DNA from 3 places in the Syntrophomonas curvata genome. Region 1 is predicted to be linked to each of the others. Evidence: riboswitches for the same ligand, from Rfam matches in the RefSeq annotation. Region 1 holds a riboswitch; each other region holds the start of a gene.
The links. Region 1 has a riboswitch for cyclic di-AMP ahead of eam (glutamate 2,3-aminomutase). Riboswitches for the same ligand answer to the same signal wherever they lie in the genome.
Positions count from the first base shown of each region.

Region 2: linked by a shared signal. The riboswitch ahead of ACU70B_RS05555 (quaternary amine ABC transporter ATP-binding protein) and the one ahead of eam (glutamate 2,3-aminomutase) in region 1 are both predicted to bind cyclic di-AMP.
Region 3: linked by a shared signal. The riboswitch ahead of ACU70B_RS14885 (ABC transporter substrate-binding protein) and the one ahead of eam (glutamate 2,3-aminomutase) in region 1 are both predicted to bind cyclic di-AMP.

Region 1 is NZ_CM129641.1:1,459,178-1,464,589, forward strand. It holds gene ACU70B_RS06530 (helix-turn-helix domain-containing protein) at 1-88, shown strand, start outside; gene guaB (IMP dehydrogenase) at 169-1,623, shown strand; gene ACU70B_RS06540 (MgtC/SapB family protein) at 1,623-2,012, shown strand; cyclic di-AMP (ydaO/yuaA leader) riboswitch at 2,106-2,240, shown strand; gene eam (glutamate 2,3-aminomutase) at 2,304-3,560, shown strand; gene ACU70B_RS06550 (small, acid-soluble spore protein, alpha/beta type) at 3,841-4,017, opposite strand; gene ACU70B_RS06555 (radical SAM protein) at 4,179-5,057, shown strand; gene ACU70B_RS06560 (DUF47 domain-containing protein) at 5,223-5,412, shown strand, end outside.
Region 2 is NZ_CM129641.1:1,251,517-1,256,928, reverse strand. It holds gene ACU70B_RS05565 (glycine betaine ABC transporter substrate-binding protein) at 1-789, opposite strand, end outside; gene ACU70B_RS05560 (ABC transporter permease) at 786-1,646, opposite strand; gene ACU70B_RS05555 (quaternary amine ABC transporter ATP-binding protein) at 1,639-2,835, opposite strand; cyclic di-AMP (ydaO/yuaA leader) riboswitch at 3,127-3,260, opposite strand; gene ACU70B_RS05550 (hypothetical protein) at 3,435-3,623, opposite strand; gene ACU70B_RS05545 (hypothetical protein) at 3,790-4,218, shown strand; gene rbr (rubrerythrin) at 4,266-4,805, shown strand; gene speB (agmatinase) at 4,845-5,412, opposite strand, start outside.
Region 3 is NZ_CM129641.1:3,191,418-3,196,829, reverse strand. It holds gene ACU70B_RS14895 (ABC transporter permease) at 142-993, opposite strand; gene ACU70B_RS14890 (betaine/proline/choline family ABC transporter ATP-binding protein) at 998-1,909, opposite strand; gene ACU70B_RS14885 (ABC transporter substrate-binding protein) at 1,912-2,976, opposite strand; cyclic di-AMP (ydaO/yuaA leader) riboswitch at 3,120-3,259, opposite strand; gene ACU70B_RS14880 (TVP38/TMEM64 family protein) at 3,491-4,099, opposite strand; gene ACU70B_RS14875 (CvpA family protein) at 4,399-5,013, shown strand; gene ACU70B_RS14870 (aminopeptidase) at 5,121-5,412, shown strand, end outside.

The DNA of each region.
Region 1 (5,412 bases):
CAAACATAAGGTGAGCCTTGATACCATGAGCCTGCTGCAGGAACATTTTATTAAATACGGGTTGAGTTCGGTTATGGGGGGCGACTGATACAGTAATTGCTGCAGCGGCTTGAAAATTAGCTTATAATAATATAATATATTCTAAATTTTATTAGGAGGCCATAAATAATGTTGGATAAATTTGGCAAAGAAGGTCTCACTTTCGATGATGTGCTTCTTCTTCCCGGGCGTTCTGAGGTAATGCCGAAGGATGTGGACGTTTCCACCAGGCTAACCAGGAATATCAGGTTGGAAGTACCCCTGATGAGCGCCGGTATGGATACTGTAACCGAAACCCGAATGGCAATTGCCGTTGCCCGTGAGGGCGGTATCGGTGTGATACACAAAAACATGTCAATTGAAGAACAGGCCCGGATGGTTGACCGGGTGAAACGGTCTGAACATGGAGTGATTACCGACCCCTTCTATTTAGCGGCCGATAACAAAATTCAGGATGCCCTGGATATCATGGAACATTATCGCATATCCGGCGTACCCATCACCGAGGGCAGAAAATTGGTGGGTATTATCACCAACCGTGATATTCGCTTTGAAACTGATTTTAACCAGCCCATCAAAAATGTAATGACCAGTGAAAGACTGGTAACCGCACCGGTAGGCACCAGCATGGATGAGGCCATGGAGATCCTGCGCAAGTATAAGATCGAAAAACTGCCTTTAGTGGATGACGATTTTAACCTTATGGGGCTAATCACTATTAAAGATATCGAAAAAACTTATAAATACCCTCATGCAGCCAAGGATTCCAGGGGACGTCTCCTGGCAGGAGCTGCGGTAGGTATTGCCCGGAATACCTATGACCGGGTGCAGGCGCTGGTTAAAGCCGGGGTTGATGTTATAGTAGTCGATACCGCCCATGGACATTCAGTAGCGGTGGTTGAAACTGTTGCCAGCATAAAGCAAGGGTTCCCCGAAGTTGAGCTTATTGCCGGCAATGTTGCTACCGGGGAGGCTACCGAGGAGCTTATCAAGGCGGGGGCCGATGCCATCAAGGTGGGAATCGGGCCCGGTTCCATCTGTACTACCAGGGTAATAGCAGGAATAGGCGTCCCCCAGATTACGGCGGTCACCGATTGCGCCGCCGTGGCCGGCCAATATGGAGTACCTATCATTGCTGACGGAGGCATTAAATATTCCGGGGATATTGCCAAGGCTATTGCCGCCGGGGCAGATGTGGTTATGCTGGGCAATCTCTTTGCGGGAACCGAAGAGAGTCCCGGAGAGGTTGTAATTCTGCAGGGGAGAAGTTATAAAGTATATCGCGGTATGGGCTCGCTGGGGGCAATGACCCAGGGGAGCAGTGACCGCTATTTTCAGGAGGATGCTCAGAAATTGGTTCCGGAAGGTATTGAAGGCCGGGTTCCCTATAAGGGTTATGTATCCGAGACCATTTTCCAGCTTATTGGAGGTCTGAAGGCGGGTATGGGCTACTGTGGGGTGAGAAATATTGAAGAAATGAAAAATAAAACCCGCTTCATCCGCATAACCAATGCCGGCCTGACCGAAAGCCATCCCCACGATATTAGTATAACCAAGGAAGCTCCTAATTACAGGGTGCTTTAATGCTGGGGAGCTTTCTCTTAAGAATAGTGCTGGCTGCTGCGGCTGGCACTATTATCGGGCTGAAAACCAGTACGGTCGCAGCCCGCATGTTTGCCATAATATGTACCGGAGCAGCGTTATTGACCATAGTCTCGACTGAGTTTTACAAAGTAATAGATTATCCCTGGTTCAGTGACCCCGGGCGGCTTTCAGCTCAGATAATAGCCGCCCTGGGGTTTTTGGGCACCGGACTAATATGGGTTTCGGAAAAAAATGAGGTTCACGGCCTTTCCGTGGCTGCCAGTATATGGTTAACCGCAATTTTAGGCATACTTATTGGGAGCGGGCTGGGACCTGCAAGCCTTATTATCGTATTTTCACTGGTAATCGCCTTTCTTCTGTTTGGATGATAAGCAAATGGAATAAACAGTAAAAAATAAGTTGCATTAGCTTAATAATTAGCATATACTCGAATAAAGGGGGTATGGATACCGACCTGTTGAAATCATATTACGCTGAATCTGTTGGGGTAAACAGAGCGGAGGAACCATTTTTTGGGGTGAATCAATGATGAATTGAAGGGCTACCCTTAAGCCCTAACCCGTCAGCTAACTTCGTAAGCGCATGTTAAGGGAGGGATAAAATGCATAAGTATTGCTTTGGCCCTCCGTCGACTATTAATGTAAGGAGGGTTTTGATTTATGAACGTGCAAAAAATTGATAACCTTACCATTTCCCTTAATCGGGCAGACGAATTGCGCTCCCGGATTCAAGACTACCTGGATGCAGAGCCGAGCCTGGAAACAGGTTTCAGGGCCCGGGAACGCAATACCAATAACAGGTCGCGCCTGCTTGAATTTTTTAATGCTTCGGAAGAGGATTGGAACAACTGGGTATGGCAAATCAAAAACCGCATTTCTGACGTCGACATTCTGTCGTGCCTTATCGATTTAAAAGATAGTGAATACCAGGAAATATTGGCTGTTTCCAAAAAATATCGCTGGGCCATATCCCCTTATTATCTAAGCCTGATTGATTTTGCCAACTATCGGCAATCGCCGATATTTAAACAGGCAATTCCCGACATCCGGGAAATCTATGACCAGTATGGCAAGCTTGACCCCATGGGGGAACTGACTACCAGCCCGGTTTCTCGCATTACCCGCCGCTATCCCGACCGGCTGATAATCAATGTCAGCAATCAATGTGCCATGTATTGCCGCCATTGCCAGCGGCGCAGGAACTTTGGGGAAAAAGATCATCATGCCGGCAAGCATCAGCTGGAAAATGCCCTGGAATATATAAGAAACAATCCGGAGATTCGCGATGTGCTGATCACCGGCGGTGATGCTCTAATGTTGTCAGACAAAAGGCTGGATTGGCTGCTGGGTGAATTGGATAGGATCGAACATGTAGAGATTAAGCGCATCGGCACCAGAACCCCGGTTACACTTCCCCAGAGGATTACCGTGGAATTATGTCAGGTGCTGGCCAAACATCAGCCGCTGTATATCAATACCCAGTTTAACAGTCCCCTGGAAGTTACTGAAGAAGCTAAAAAAGCATGTGACATGCTTATGGCTGCCGGATGTGTGCTGGGGAACCAGGCGGTATTGTTGAAATCAATTAATGACAATGCTCATATAATGAAAAAGCTCAATCAGGAACTCTTGAAAATCAGGGTTAGACCGTATTATCTGTTTCATGCCAAGCAGGTAAAGGGTACCGCTCATTTTATCACCAGCATCGAAACCGGTTTGGAGATTATGGAGCAGCTGAGAGGCTATACTTCTGGTCTGGCAGTTCCCACCTATATAGTCAATGCCCCCGGCGGTATGGGTAAGACTCCGCTTTTGCCCCAATATCTGATGTCTATGCATGACGAGCAGCTGACCATGCGTACCTGGGAACATAAGGTTATCACTTATCACAATAGGACTCTGGAAAGCAGCGATTGACAAAACCGGCAATAAGGGGTTATAACCCCTTATTGCCGGTTTGCCGCAGGTCGGCCAACAGTTTCTCCAGATTTACATTGTGGGCCCGAGCACCCTGCTCGACGGTTTCAAACCGCAAGCCCATTCAACCCAGGCATCTGATGCCGTATTTCTCGAAAACTTGTGCTGCACCAGGTATTTCCAGTACGTCCTCCAACGGGGTTTTTCCGGTTATCATAAGCAAGCCCCCCTTAGAATAAACTTTTTCGGGGGTGTTACCCCCCGAAAAGGAGCGAGTTATTTACATTTGCCGGGCCAGGCTTTTCTCTGCGATTTCAATTGCCTTGGCGACTACTCGGCCGCAGTCTCGTGAGCTTACACCGCCCCAGCCCTCGGTAGCCACAATATGGTCTACACCCAGTTCTCGGGCGATTTCATATTTGAGCTGCTCGGACATAAGTCCTCTGTTCCTCGCCATACAACAACCTCCTCACAATATTAAAAAAACTCGCATCCTGTTTTTATTTTGATGCCAATGGACAAAAAATATGGCTAGATTATAATTTATAAAAAGTAAAGTATTACACAAAATATTTTATTTTGTATAAACTATAAAGCAAATAAGGAGGTGCCAGGCTGATGAGATATGAAGGAAACATATTCCGGCCTCCCAGTGAAGCGAGGAGCTATATTCTTCAATGTACCGTAGGTTGTACCCATAATCGTTGTACTTTTTGCGGTATGTATAAGGACAAAAAATACCGGGTCAGACCATTGGAAGAAATAAAAGCCGATATTCGCATGGCTGGAAGTTATTATGGTGATCTGGAGAAGGTTTTCTTGGCCGATGGCGATGCGCTGGCCATGGATACCGCTGAACTTCTGGAAATACTGGCCGATTTGCGCAAAACCTTTGCCGGTTTGCGCCACATAGGCATTTATGCCAGCCCGGACAGTATTTTGAAAAAAGAAATTTCTGAACTTACCGCATTGAAAGCAGCAGGACTAACTATTGCCTATTTGGGAGTGGAAACCGGTGATCCGGAGCTGCTGCGGGAAATCAGAAAAGGGGTTACCTATGAAGAAATGGTGGAGGCAGGCAAGAAGATAAGGCAGGCGGGGATTCTGCTCTCGGTAACGGTATTACTGGGTTTGGCAGGGAGAACCCCACGGGCGGTGGATCATGCCATTAAAACCGCAGAGATATGCAATGAAATGAACCCGGATTATATCGGGGCTTTAACCCTTATGCTGGTGCCCCGTACTGAACTCTATCGAAAAATGGAAAGAAAAGAGTTTGAACTGCCCGAGCCCTTTGAGATTCTTGACGAAATGCGAATCATGATACAGCATATGGAGCTTGAAGGAACTGAATTCAGGAGTAATCATGCTTCCAATTATCTACCTATAAAAGGCCGCTTGCCGGATGATAAAGAAAAAATACTTAAGTTGATCAATGATATTATTGCCAAAAATGACCGGCGTTACCTGCGGCCGGATTACCTGCGGGCGCTCTGAAGCTCTTGTGCAGAGCTTATCAGGACGCCCGGGAAAGAAAGAATCAAATTTTCGGCTGCCCCTGATCATCAAACCATTAATTCTTGATATAAAAGCGGCTATGGTATATCATAAATACCTAGCAGGTTTTGTAAAATCCATGCTCAGGTTGAAGGGGGGAAGAAAATGCGGTTATTTGGGAAAAAAGATGAAGAGCTGTTTTTACTTTTCAGTGAGAGTGCCCGGGTAGTGGTCAGAGGCGGCAATATATTGCAAAATGTGGTCAATGACTACCGGGACCTGGATATCAAAATGGCCAAGCTGACTGCTATGGAACATGAGGGTGACCGCATTATTCAGGAACTGGTGCGCAGGC
Region 2 (5,412 bases), 210 kb from region 1:
CATGGCCGAAGCCAGATCCTCCGGGCTCCAGGCAAAGTTGTCAAACAGGGTATAAGCATCGGGCATGTCTTCCTTCAGGCCTTTTCTCACTATAGTATTAATGGTTTCAGCTTCACCGTAATCCTTCTTGGGGTCATCCAGATACTTGAGGTCCCAGCGGGCAAACTTCCAGTGCGGAGTCCAGCCGGTTACGACTACCCATTTATTATTATCAACAGCCTGTTTCAGTGAAGCTATCATGGTGCCTTCACTGCCTTCGACCAGTTCATACTCCAGGTTATAGTCTTTCAGCGCCGCTTCAGTAGCCTTCATAATGCCGGCGCCGGAATCAATGCCGATTATTTTCCCGTCAAATTTATCCTTTACCGAATTCAGGTCGGCAATGGAATCAACAGCAACATAATCCGGTACTACCAGACCGATTTTAGCCCCTTCCATACTCGGTCCCAAATCCTCCACCTGGTCTTTAACCTGCTTCATGTATTCACCATGAGTTAACGGCAGCCAGGCCGTAAAAACGGCATCGCCTTTTTTATTGGCCAGGCCTTCATACATGGCTGCAGCCGTAACATCCATTATTTCTACATCGTAACCCATCTTGTCTTCCAGGATAACTTTCATGACATGGGTTTCGGCGCTGGCACAGGCCCATTGTACGTAGAGAAGCTTAACCTGCTTGTTTTCCTTATCGGCCTGCTTACCGCCGCCGCTGCCACAACCGGCAATGCTTACGACGGCAAACGCCGTCAGTACTGCCAGAGTGATAATAGATACGGTTCTTTTTTTCATCTTACCTTCTCCTTCCCCGTTGTTTTACCCAGGTTCTGGGTTATACGGTCAAGTATTATCGCCAGAATGACTATGGCTACACCTGCTTCAAACCCCATTCCCATTTTAAGCTGCTGAATGGCTGTCCATACCACACCCCCCAGTCCTTTGGCGCCGATCATGGCGGCTACCACCACCATTGACAGTGAAAGCATGATGCATTGGTTGATCCCCGCCAATATATTGGCTCGCGCCAGAGGTAATTCTATCTTGAACAACATCTGCCAAAAAGTTGAGCCGAAGGACTTCCCCAATTCCTCCAGTTCTTCCGGAACCTGTTTTAAACCTAACTCGGTAAGTCTTATGACCGGAGGCATGGAGAAAACGATAGTGGTCAATACGGCCGGAACTACCCCCAGCCCAAAGAAGGGAATGGCAGGCAGGAGGTATACAAATGCGGGCAGAGTCTGCATAAAATCCAGTACGGGAGCAATAATCCGGTGGGCGGTCCTATTCTTGGCCGCCAGTATCCCCAGCGGAATTCCTATCGATATACACAGAGCTACCGCGCCGATTACCAGAGCCAGGGTTTCCATCGATACTTTCCATAGCCCGATATTGTATATGAACATCAAACCCAATAAAGCAAACAAGGCTATTTTCTTATTGACCAGCCACCAGGCCAACAGGCTGAAAACAATAATCAGCAATTCCGGAGGCAGGCTTATTAAAAAACCCTGCAGCCCCTTGATCAACTCTTCCATTCCGGTGGCAAACGCCTGGGTTGACTCCCCCCATTCCGCCTGCAGGTAATCAATAGAGCGATCCGTCCATTCCGCCAGCGGTATACGCGGAATGCTGTCCATAAGGCTACTCACTGGTTTCCCTCCTTTCCCCGGCCAGACCGGCTATCACTGACCCTCTCACCAGTACTCCTTTCAGGCTGCCGGCCTCGTCAACTACCGCTACCGGCACCTTGGTGCGAGCCAGTACTTCCAGCAGTTCACATAATGGAGTGTCAGGCAAAGCTACGGGACCATCCTTGTTTATAATCATATCTAATTCTCTGATTCCCTGATGCGCAATCCGGGAAGCATCATCCGCATTGACATAACCCAGCAGCTTGCCCCCACGGTCGGTAACAAACAAGGACGACATCCCGAATCTTTCCATAATGTGTAAAGCGGTCATGGGGCCGTCTTTGGGATAAACCACATTCCGGGCCCTCACCATTACCGATGCTGCGGTCAAAGCCCTGGAGTAGTTGACGTTTTCGACAAAACGGGCCACATATTCGGTGGCGGGAGATAATAATATATCCTCCGGCTGTCCCATCTGAACAATTGTACCATCCTTCATCAGGGCAATCCGGTCCCCTATCTTAAGGGCTTCATCCAAATCATGGGTAATAAAGACAATGGTCTTCTGCAGTTTTTTTTGGATCTCCAGCAATTCATCCTGCATTTCCTGTCTGATCAAAGGATCCAGGGCACTGAAAGGCTCATCCAGCAATAAAATATCCGGGTCGGTAGCCAGAGCCCGGGCTATCCCCACTCGTTGCTGCATACCGCCGCTGAGGCCGGCCGGATAAGAGTCCTCCCAGCCTTTAAGCCCTACCATTTCAATGGCCTGCAGTGACCTTTGCTCGCGTTCAGCCCGTGCTATTCCCTGTATCTCCAGGCCGTAACCAACATTGCCGAGGACGGTACGATGAGGTAAGAGTGCAAAACGCTGAAAGACCATACCCATCTTCTTGCGGCGCAGTTCTTCAAGCGAGTGCCTGGACATTCCCGTAAGCTCATGACCATCGATAAAGATTTTGCCGGCCGTGGCACTAATCAAACCGTTAAGGCAACGTAATAAGGTCGACTTGCCACTGCCTGAAAGCCCCATAATCACAAAGCTTTCCCCCGGTTCAATGTGAAAACTGACATCCCTGATTCCTACCACCTGGCGGGTTTTTCTTTTAATCGTGTTATTATCCTGACCCTGTTGCAGAAGTTTAAGCGCCTTGTTTGCATCTGCGCCATAAATCTTGGTTAGATGTTCTACCTTGATTATTTCCACAAATAATCCCCCCTTTACTGATTAGGCAAGCAGCAGGCAGGCAATAGACCAGTGTGCGGCCATTCCCGGAAGCGAAGCCTTCAAGCAATCGCAGGACAGCATCTGCAGAAAATCGAACCGGGATTTTCCCATCGTATTTTAAGATATGGCAATAGAGGTCTGGTGCTGATAAAAACCAACATTCAGCCTTAAGCAGGCAACACTATATGGCATATTAAAACGAGAGGATTCATGATCGTAGGGATAACCTTCGGAGGTGAAAATAATTTGAAGAAGGTAAATATATCCCCATTCTCCCCTTTCTGCTGCTTACGGGGTTAGCTGCCGGATTCGGGTCCAGGGCGACCCTACCAGTTTGATCTGGATTCACCCCAATAAACGGTTCCCCCGCTCCTGGTAATACCAGGATTAAGCCTGAGAATGGCAATCGCCGTTCCATAGGAGTATATAATTGTTTATTTATTAAGTATAACCTTGAGAGTCCTTTTTCTCAAACCGCGAAAAAAAGTCTATTTTGTTCTGATATATCCTCAGAAGCAGTAAGGCTCATATTAATGGCATTCTCCTTGATATAACCGGTTTTCCTGTCATGCCTGTAATCAATTGCCGGTGAAGAACCGGGTTATTCTCTCCCCCAAGTCGAACAGGTCCAGGGCCAAAGCCAGTATTATAGCCATAACCAGCATACCCAGGAGGTTGTATCTTAATCTCTGCTGTTCGATTCTCCTGCGCTCGGCTTCACCTTGCACCCGGTCTCTTTTCCTCCGGGAATAATACTTGTACCCCATACCTTTACCTCCATTAATCCTTGTACCGCAGCTTTATTGTATATTATAAATCTATAAATATTTTTTCCACGCTCCAGGGTGAATACTATTTTAAGATGAGAACTGTTTTTTTTGCTGTTAATAATGTAGAATTTAATACTAATAGTGCATTAAGGAGTGGATAAACATGCAGGATATCCCGGCATTCCAACTCAAGTTCCTGGGACAGGAGGAGCACTTGCTGCTGCCCAATGTCACATCTATCAAAGTAGTCCAGCACCTGTATGACGTTTTGTTTCAATATGCAATAACTCCGGCAGAAGAAGAAAAGCTGCAATCGTTCATAGGATTAATGGAAGCCCATATCAAAAGTAAACCCCGAGCGCCGTTTTCCATGCCTGTATCGAACCTGGCCTTTCTGGACGAAGGTCTGCAGGAGTTGAAATTACTTAATTGGATGCAGCTCAAGGCTTCGGTATTTGAAATCATTCCTGACGGTAATGATGACGACGGACTGGAAAAAATCCTGGAATTATTGGAGTCTGTATGTACCTTTAACCGCCAGGAGCAAAGCAACCTTATCTATGTCTATCCCCAAGGGTTAACTGTTTATTGATCACCTGCGGGTGATTAATATAAATATAAAGCAAGGAGGCAATCAGGATGAGCTTAAAAGGTTCCAAAACTGAAGAAAACCTGTGGACAGCGTTCTCAGGTGAATCCCAGGCGCGCAACAAGTATACTTACTTTGCCAGTCAGGCGGACAAGGAAGGATTCAAGCAAATTGCCGCCATATTTACCGAGACCGCCGATAACGAGAAAGAACATGCCAAACGGCTCTTTAAGTTAGCGCTCGGAGGTTCTGTCCCTCCAACCGTCGAAAATCTTCTCAGTGCAGCCGAAGGTGAAAATGAAGAACATACCAGTATGTACCCTGAATTTGAAAAAATCGCCCGTGAAGAAGGTTTTAATGAAATCGCCGACATATTTAAGGAAATTGCCGAAGTAGAAGAAGAACATGAAAAACGGTTTAGAAAACTGCTGCAAAATATCAAGGATGGCGCCGTTTTCAAAAAGGATAAGCCCGTCAAATGGAAGTGCCGTAACTGCGGTTATGTACATGAAGGTACGGAAGCCCCGGATCGCTGCCCGGCCTGTGATCACCCCCAGAGCTATTACGAAGTAATGGCCGAGAATTACTAGGAAAAAGCGTCTGCCCGATCAGGCAGACGCTTTTATATATTAATAGGCCAGCAGGGCCTCACGCAGTATTTTGGCCCCCAGTATGGAAGTATTATCTCCCTTTTCATATGGTGGAGAAATCTCCACCATATCGAAACCCACAACCTTAAGCTCACCCAAACGATGCAAGGCCTGCAGCAATTCCCGGCTTGATATGCCGCCAGCCTCCGGAGTTCCGGTGCCCGGTGCAAAAGCCGGGTCCAAAATATCGATGTCGAGGCTCAGGTAAACGGGGCGGCCGCCTATCTTATCCATAACTTCATCCACCGCACCCAGCAAGCTGTCCAGGTACAGATTGGTCCTGGATGCGGCAAACTTGAGCTCATCCCGGGTGGCGGAGCGAATACCCAACTGGTAAAGGTTCCTGTCTCCTATCTCCTCCACCACATGGCGCATAACCGTAGCATGGGACAGGGTCTCACCCAGGTAATCAGTACGCAAATCGGCATGGGCGTCCATCTGTATCACTACCAGATCAGAATATTGCTGGTGGTAAGCTTTTATCAAGGGCAGTGACACCAGATGCTCCCCGCCAACAGCAAACACCTTTTTCCTATCTTTGACCAGA
Region 3 (5,412 bases), 1.5 Mb from region 1:
ATAATGTTGGTTCAAGACGGCTAAATCAACTGCAGTAGAAGGGACTAACAGAACCATACGGTTATTATACAATATATGTAATTGTTGTGAAAAACTCTTTACCCCCGATATAGCCATCAAGACTCTAACAGCGATACGACACTAATTGCGGGGACTTTCCCATTTGCTCACTGCACTCTGGCTTAAACGGTCAATTATTATGGCCAGCACTACTATGGCCCAGCCAGCTTCAAATCCCCGACCTACATCAACGCGGTTAACCGCTAAAAGAACTTCTTCGCCCAATCCGCCGGCGGCTACCATACTGCAGATAACTACCATGGACAAGGCCATCATGGTAGTCTGGTTAACTCCCGCCAGTATTGATGGCATGGCCAGGGGAAAACGCACTTCCCGCATCAACTGCCAGGGGGTAGCCCCAAACGCTATGGCAGCCTCCTGGATGGTCGCGGAGACCTGTCTGATTCCCAGGTTGGTAAGCCGCTGCACCGGGGGAATAGCATAAATGAAAGTAGCCACAATAGCGGGCACCTTACCCAGGTCAAAAAACATCATGGCGGGAATCAAATAGACCATACTGGGCATAGTCTGCATGGCATCCAGTACCGGAGTAAAAATGGCGTTAATCCGGTCGGAAATGCCCATGGCTATACCCAGGGGAACCCCTATAGCCAGGGATAGCAGTACTGATACCATTACTATGGAAAGGGTTTCCATGGCAATGGACCAGAGACCGAACATACCAATAGTAAACATTAGCAGCCCTGGTAGTAAGGTCTTTATAACATTATGGGTTAAGCGCCAGGCCAGCAGGGTGACAATAATAATCCACACCCACCAGGGAACACCCAGCAGGAGTGCTTCAACATTAATGAGCAGACTCCGCATACTGCTGGCAAAAGCATCAAATGCCGGGCTGAAGGTACGATAAAGCCAATCAATAAAGTCATTAACATAAGGTCCAACATGAAAATTAAATTGTGGGGGAAACAAGTTTTCACCTCCCGGAACCGACCGCCTTTTTTGCCTTTACCCCGATAGCAGGTATCGTGTTTACAGGGCTTTTTTTGTCGGTGCTTTCTCTTATCAAAGATATTTTCTGTTCGTTCTGTACGAAGCGCTGTACATATTCATCAGCTGGATTCATTACAATATCGCGGGGGCGGCCTTCCTGAACGAACGTCCCCTCTTTCATCACTGCCATGCGGTCGCCCAGGCGCAGGGCTTCATTAAGGTCATGGGTGACAAAAACCATAGTTTTATGCAGCTCTTTTTGTAAGCGCAGGAGTTCATCCTGCATTTCCCTTCTTATCAAGGGGTCCAGACCGCTAAAAGGTTCGTCCAGTAAGAGCAAATCGGCATCTTGTACCAGGGCCCGGGCAATTCCTACTCTTTGTTGCATACCCCCGGAAAGCTGGGCGGGGTAATGATTTTCCCAATCCCGCAGCCCTACTTTTTCGAGAGCCTGCCGGGCTCGAGTTTCTCTTTCCCGTCGCTCCATTCCCCGTAGCTTGAGTCCAAAGGCAGCGTTTTCCAGTACCGTTCGGTGCGGTAGAAGCCCGTAATGCTGAAAAACCATGGCCACCCGGGTGCGGCGAAATTCCGTCAGATGTTGCCGGTCCATGGCCGTTACATCCTGCCCTTCAACCAATATCTGCCCGTAATCAGGTTCAATCAGGCGCAGAAGACAGCGAATCAAGGTGGACTTACCGCTGCCGGAAAGCCCCATGACAACATAAACTTCACCTTCTGGCAGCCTGAAAGAGACATCACGGACAGCTACTACCTGGCCTTCCGCCTCCGTGTCACCTGAACCGGATAAATAATCCTCCATATTAAAGGGACTGTCATTATCCCCAAAAACTTTCCAGAGATGCTTTACTTCCATCAGATAACCACTGCTTTCCATAATTAATTCACCTCTTTTAGCGCTTCGGCGACTTTTTGGGCTGCATCCTGCGGAATCCATGATTTCCATACCTCGGGATATTGCTTTAAGAAGTAAATAGCAGCAGCCTCAGCATTGCCGTTATTATCATTCATATAAGCCGTGATATCATTATTCTGCTGCAAAGAGGTAGAGTAGTTTGTCAGAAAAGCTACTATTTCAGGTGATTTATTTTCCAGCTTGCTGTTAATGCCGATAAGAACTTCAGCGTTAGGAAAGGCGCAACCACGATTACTGTCCCAGGTAGCCTGATCGAACTCTGGTTCCTGCAGCAGAGTCATGTCCAGCTTACCCATCACCCAGGTAGGTTCCCAGTAGTATCCCAGCCAGGGTTTGCCTTTTTCGTAGGCTGATACCATGGAGGTAGCCAGAGCAGTGTCAGAGCCGGTGCTGAAGACATTAAAGGCTGTATCCAGACCGTAAACTTTCATTTTTTCCTGGTTATAATCAGTTACGGCCCATCCCGGGGGGCTGTTATGAAAGCGGCCTTTATTAGGGACTTCAGGGTCTTTGAACAATTCCCGGTACCGGGGCAAATCACTTACCGATTTGAGGTCAGGGGCAGCCGGTTCAATGCCGCGTTTAGGGTCACCCTTGATCATATAGGTAGGGACATACCATCCCTGGGGAGCATCGGGATAATTTATACCCAGGTTTTTAACCGTGCCGTCGGCCAGTACCTTGTCCCATGCTTCCGGGAAGTTGTCGGCCCAAACCTCCATATAAATATCGATACTGCCTTTGCTCAAGCCCTGCAACAGAGGCAGGGAATCGCCAAACAGGTACTCACAGGGGGGATAATCATAGCCATGTTCAATTATAAAGCCTGCTATGCGATTATGGACTTGTACGCTATCCCAGGTAACGTCGGCCAACACCAACACCGGTTTATCCGAGTCGGCATTATTGCCTCCGGTAGACGTACTGCCTCCCCCACACCCGGCTCCAAGCAGGGTGAACAGAAGGACAGCAACCAATGACCAGCTTGCTGGCCGGAACCGTTGCAGGTAATATTTAATTGTGCTCATCAATGAAACCTCCTCACCGGCAGGACACTTTGCGGTGAAGCATGAAGGGAACCATAAATAGTTAAATGCCTTAAATGCATTTAAGCAATAAGGTTAATAGACGATTACAATTGGTTATTTTGCTTGGTTTTCCGATGGATAAAACCAAAGACCCGTATCGCCTGCGAGGTTAGCTGTCGGACTCGGATCCGGGTTGACCCTATTCCGCCCCTGCCCCGGACAGAAATTCGCCCCCCAAAAAGATGGTTCCCCCGCGTCTTCAAGACTTCGGCGCCTACCCAAAAATTTATACTTGTACAATACCTTATATGTAATTGAAGCGACTGTCAATATTGGCATTTGCTTCTAATGCATAGTAATATGCACTATATTGCGATTAGAGGGAATTAGGGAGGGGATAGTAAGAATTACTGTCCGAACAGCAGGCGATTATGTTGGGGGCTTAATCTATTCGTACAAAACCCTTGGCAGGGAAGCGTATTTTTATATTAACCGATAGCATACATTGATAATTTCAGGAGGATGAGCGTGTGGGCAGGTGGAGGCGGCTCTTCTTGCGCATGTAGCGCCCGACTCCAGCCAGAACCAGGATGGCCGCCAGTATACCCAGAGTCAATTTAATATCACGGGTCTGGAAGAGGCAAATGCCCAGACCGGTATAGAGAACCGCAGATGGTATTTTGCCAATAGCCGAAGAAAAGAAAAAATTCCAGAAGGAAACGCCTCCCAGGGCAGCAGCTACATTTATGATAGGCGTAGGTACCACCGGGATAATGCGGGCAACAACTATGGTCCAGAAAGCCATTTCCGCATCCATTTTTTTTAGGTCATAACCCAGGCGGCTTTTTATTTTGTTTTGGGCCCAGTCTCCGGCGATCAGTTTACAAATCCAATAGGCCAGGCAAGCCCCCGTCAGGGCCCCGAGCCAGGATAATATAAAGCCCATTTTAAAACCGAACAGCAACCCTCCGGCAACGGCCAGGACTATGTAAGGGAATACAGGCAGGGCAGCCTGTATCGTAAATAGCAAAAAAGCCACTAATGGAGCCAGCATGCCGAAAGCCCGAATATAATTTATTACCATGGCTACGCTTAAATCACTGACACTCTGAAAAAAATCCATTTCTATCCCCCTATTTAAGGCTAAGATTATCATAATAACCGTGAGATAATTTGGACCGTAACCTATTATTATCTACGGAGATAACCGGTATAAATTTCAGGAGAAGATAATTCTTCAGGTTAGATTATAGGTATCCCAATACTTTCAAAATAGCAAGCCGGCAGCCTTTTGTCAAGAACGGGGCGGTGTTTCCGACCTGGCGCTGAAAAAATTCACCTTACCATGGAACGGGCAAGCAATATGCCGCTTAATGCGCAGCTATGCTATAATATGGATAATCTAAAATCGTGGGGGACGATATGCAGCTTAATGTACTTGATTACCTTATTATAGCTGTGTTGCTGTTAAGTGCCCTGGCTGGCTTAAGGAAAGGCCTTTTTAATGTAGTAGGCGGCCTTGCGGGAGTATTAATAGGGCTGCTGGCCGCTATTGCCTTCCACCGGGAACTGACCCAATATCTCGAGAAGACTTTAGGTGTTAATACTCTATTGGTCGGGTTTTTACGAGAAAAGCTTCCCTTACCTGTTCTTGACCCCGGTCTGATAAAAGTATTGGGCTATGCTCCTCAATGGGCAGATCCGGCATCATATCTGGCGACGACACTTTTTACCGCCTTGTCATTCCTGCTGATTCTTCTGCTGGGGAGCAAGCTTGTACAGGCAATCTGCCAATTGCTGGATAGCCTGTTTGCCCATGGTATACTGTCTGGAGTCAACCGGAGCCTGGGAATGGGTCTTTTATTGCTTAAGAATCTGGTAATATTAGCGGTATTGGCTGGTATCCTGCTTTCTCCCCTGGAGTTGGCAGCCCAGATGGGTATGTCAGGGGCATTCTTTGTTACTCAGTATATGCATAATTCGCTTTTATTAGAGCCCCTTTTAAAGTTGTTTACGCATCTGAAAAGCCTGTTTTGAACAAACCGCGGTCCCGTCAGAAATCCGGGACGAGCATGAACTAGCGTATAAGCCGCTTGGAGCATAGGGTAATCTAATTTTAAATAACAATGAGGAGGTTGATTCCATTGGCTGATAAAAAGGAAGGGTTGAAACGTAATGCCTGGATGCGTTTGGATGATCAGACGTTAGCCCAGGTCTATAAATTCAATGCAGGGTATATTGATTTTCTCAGCTCGGTCAAGACGGAGCGGGAGGCCGTGGATTATATTGTTGATAGCGCCCGGCGGAACGGTTTTACGGACTTAAACCAGGTTCAGGAGTTGAAACCGGGGCAAAAGTTAATAATCACCGAAAAGGGTAAAATATGCGGGCTGCTGGTAATCGGCAAACGCCTTCTGGAAGAGGGTATTAACCTGG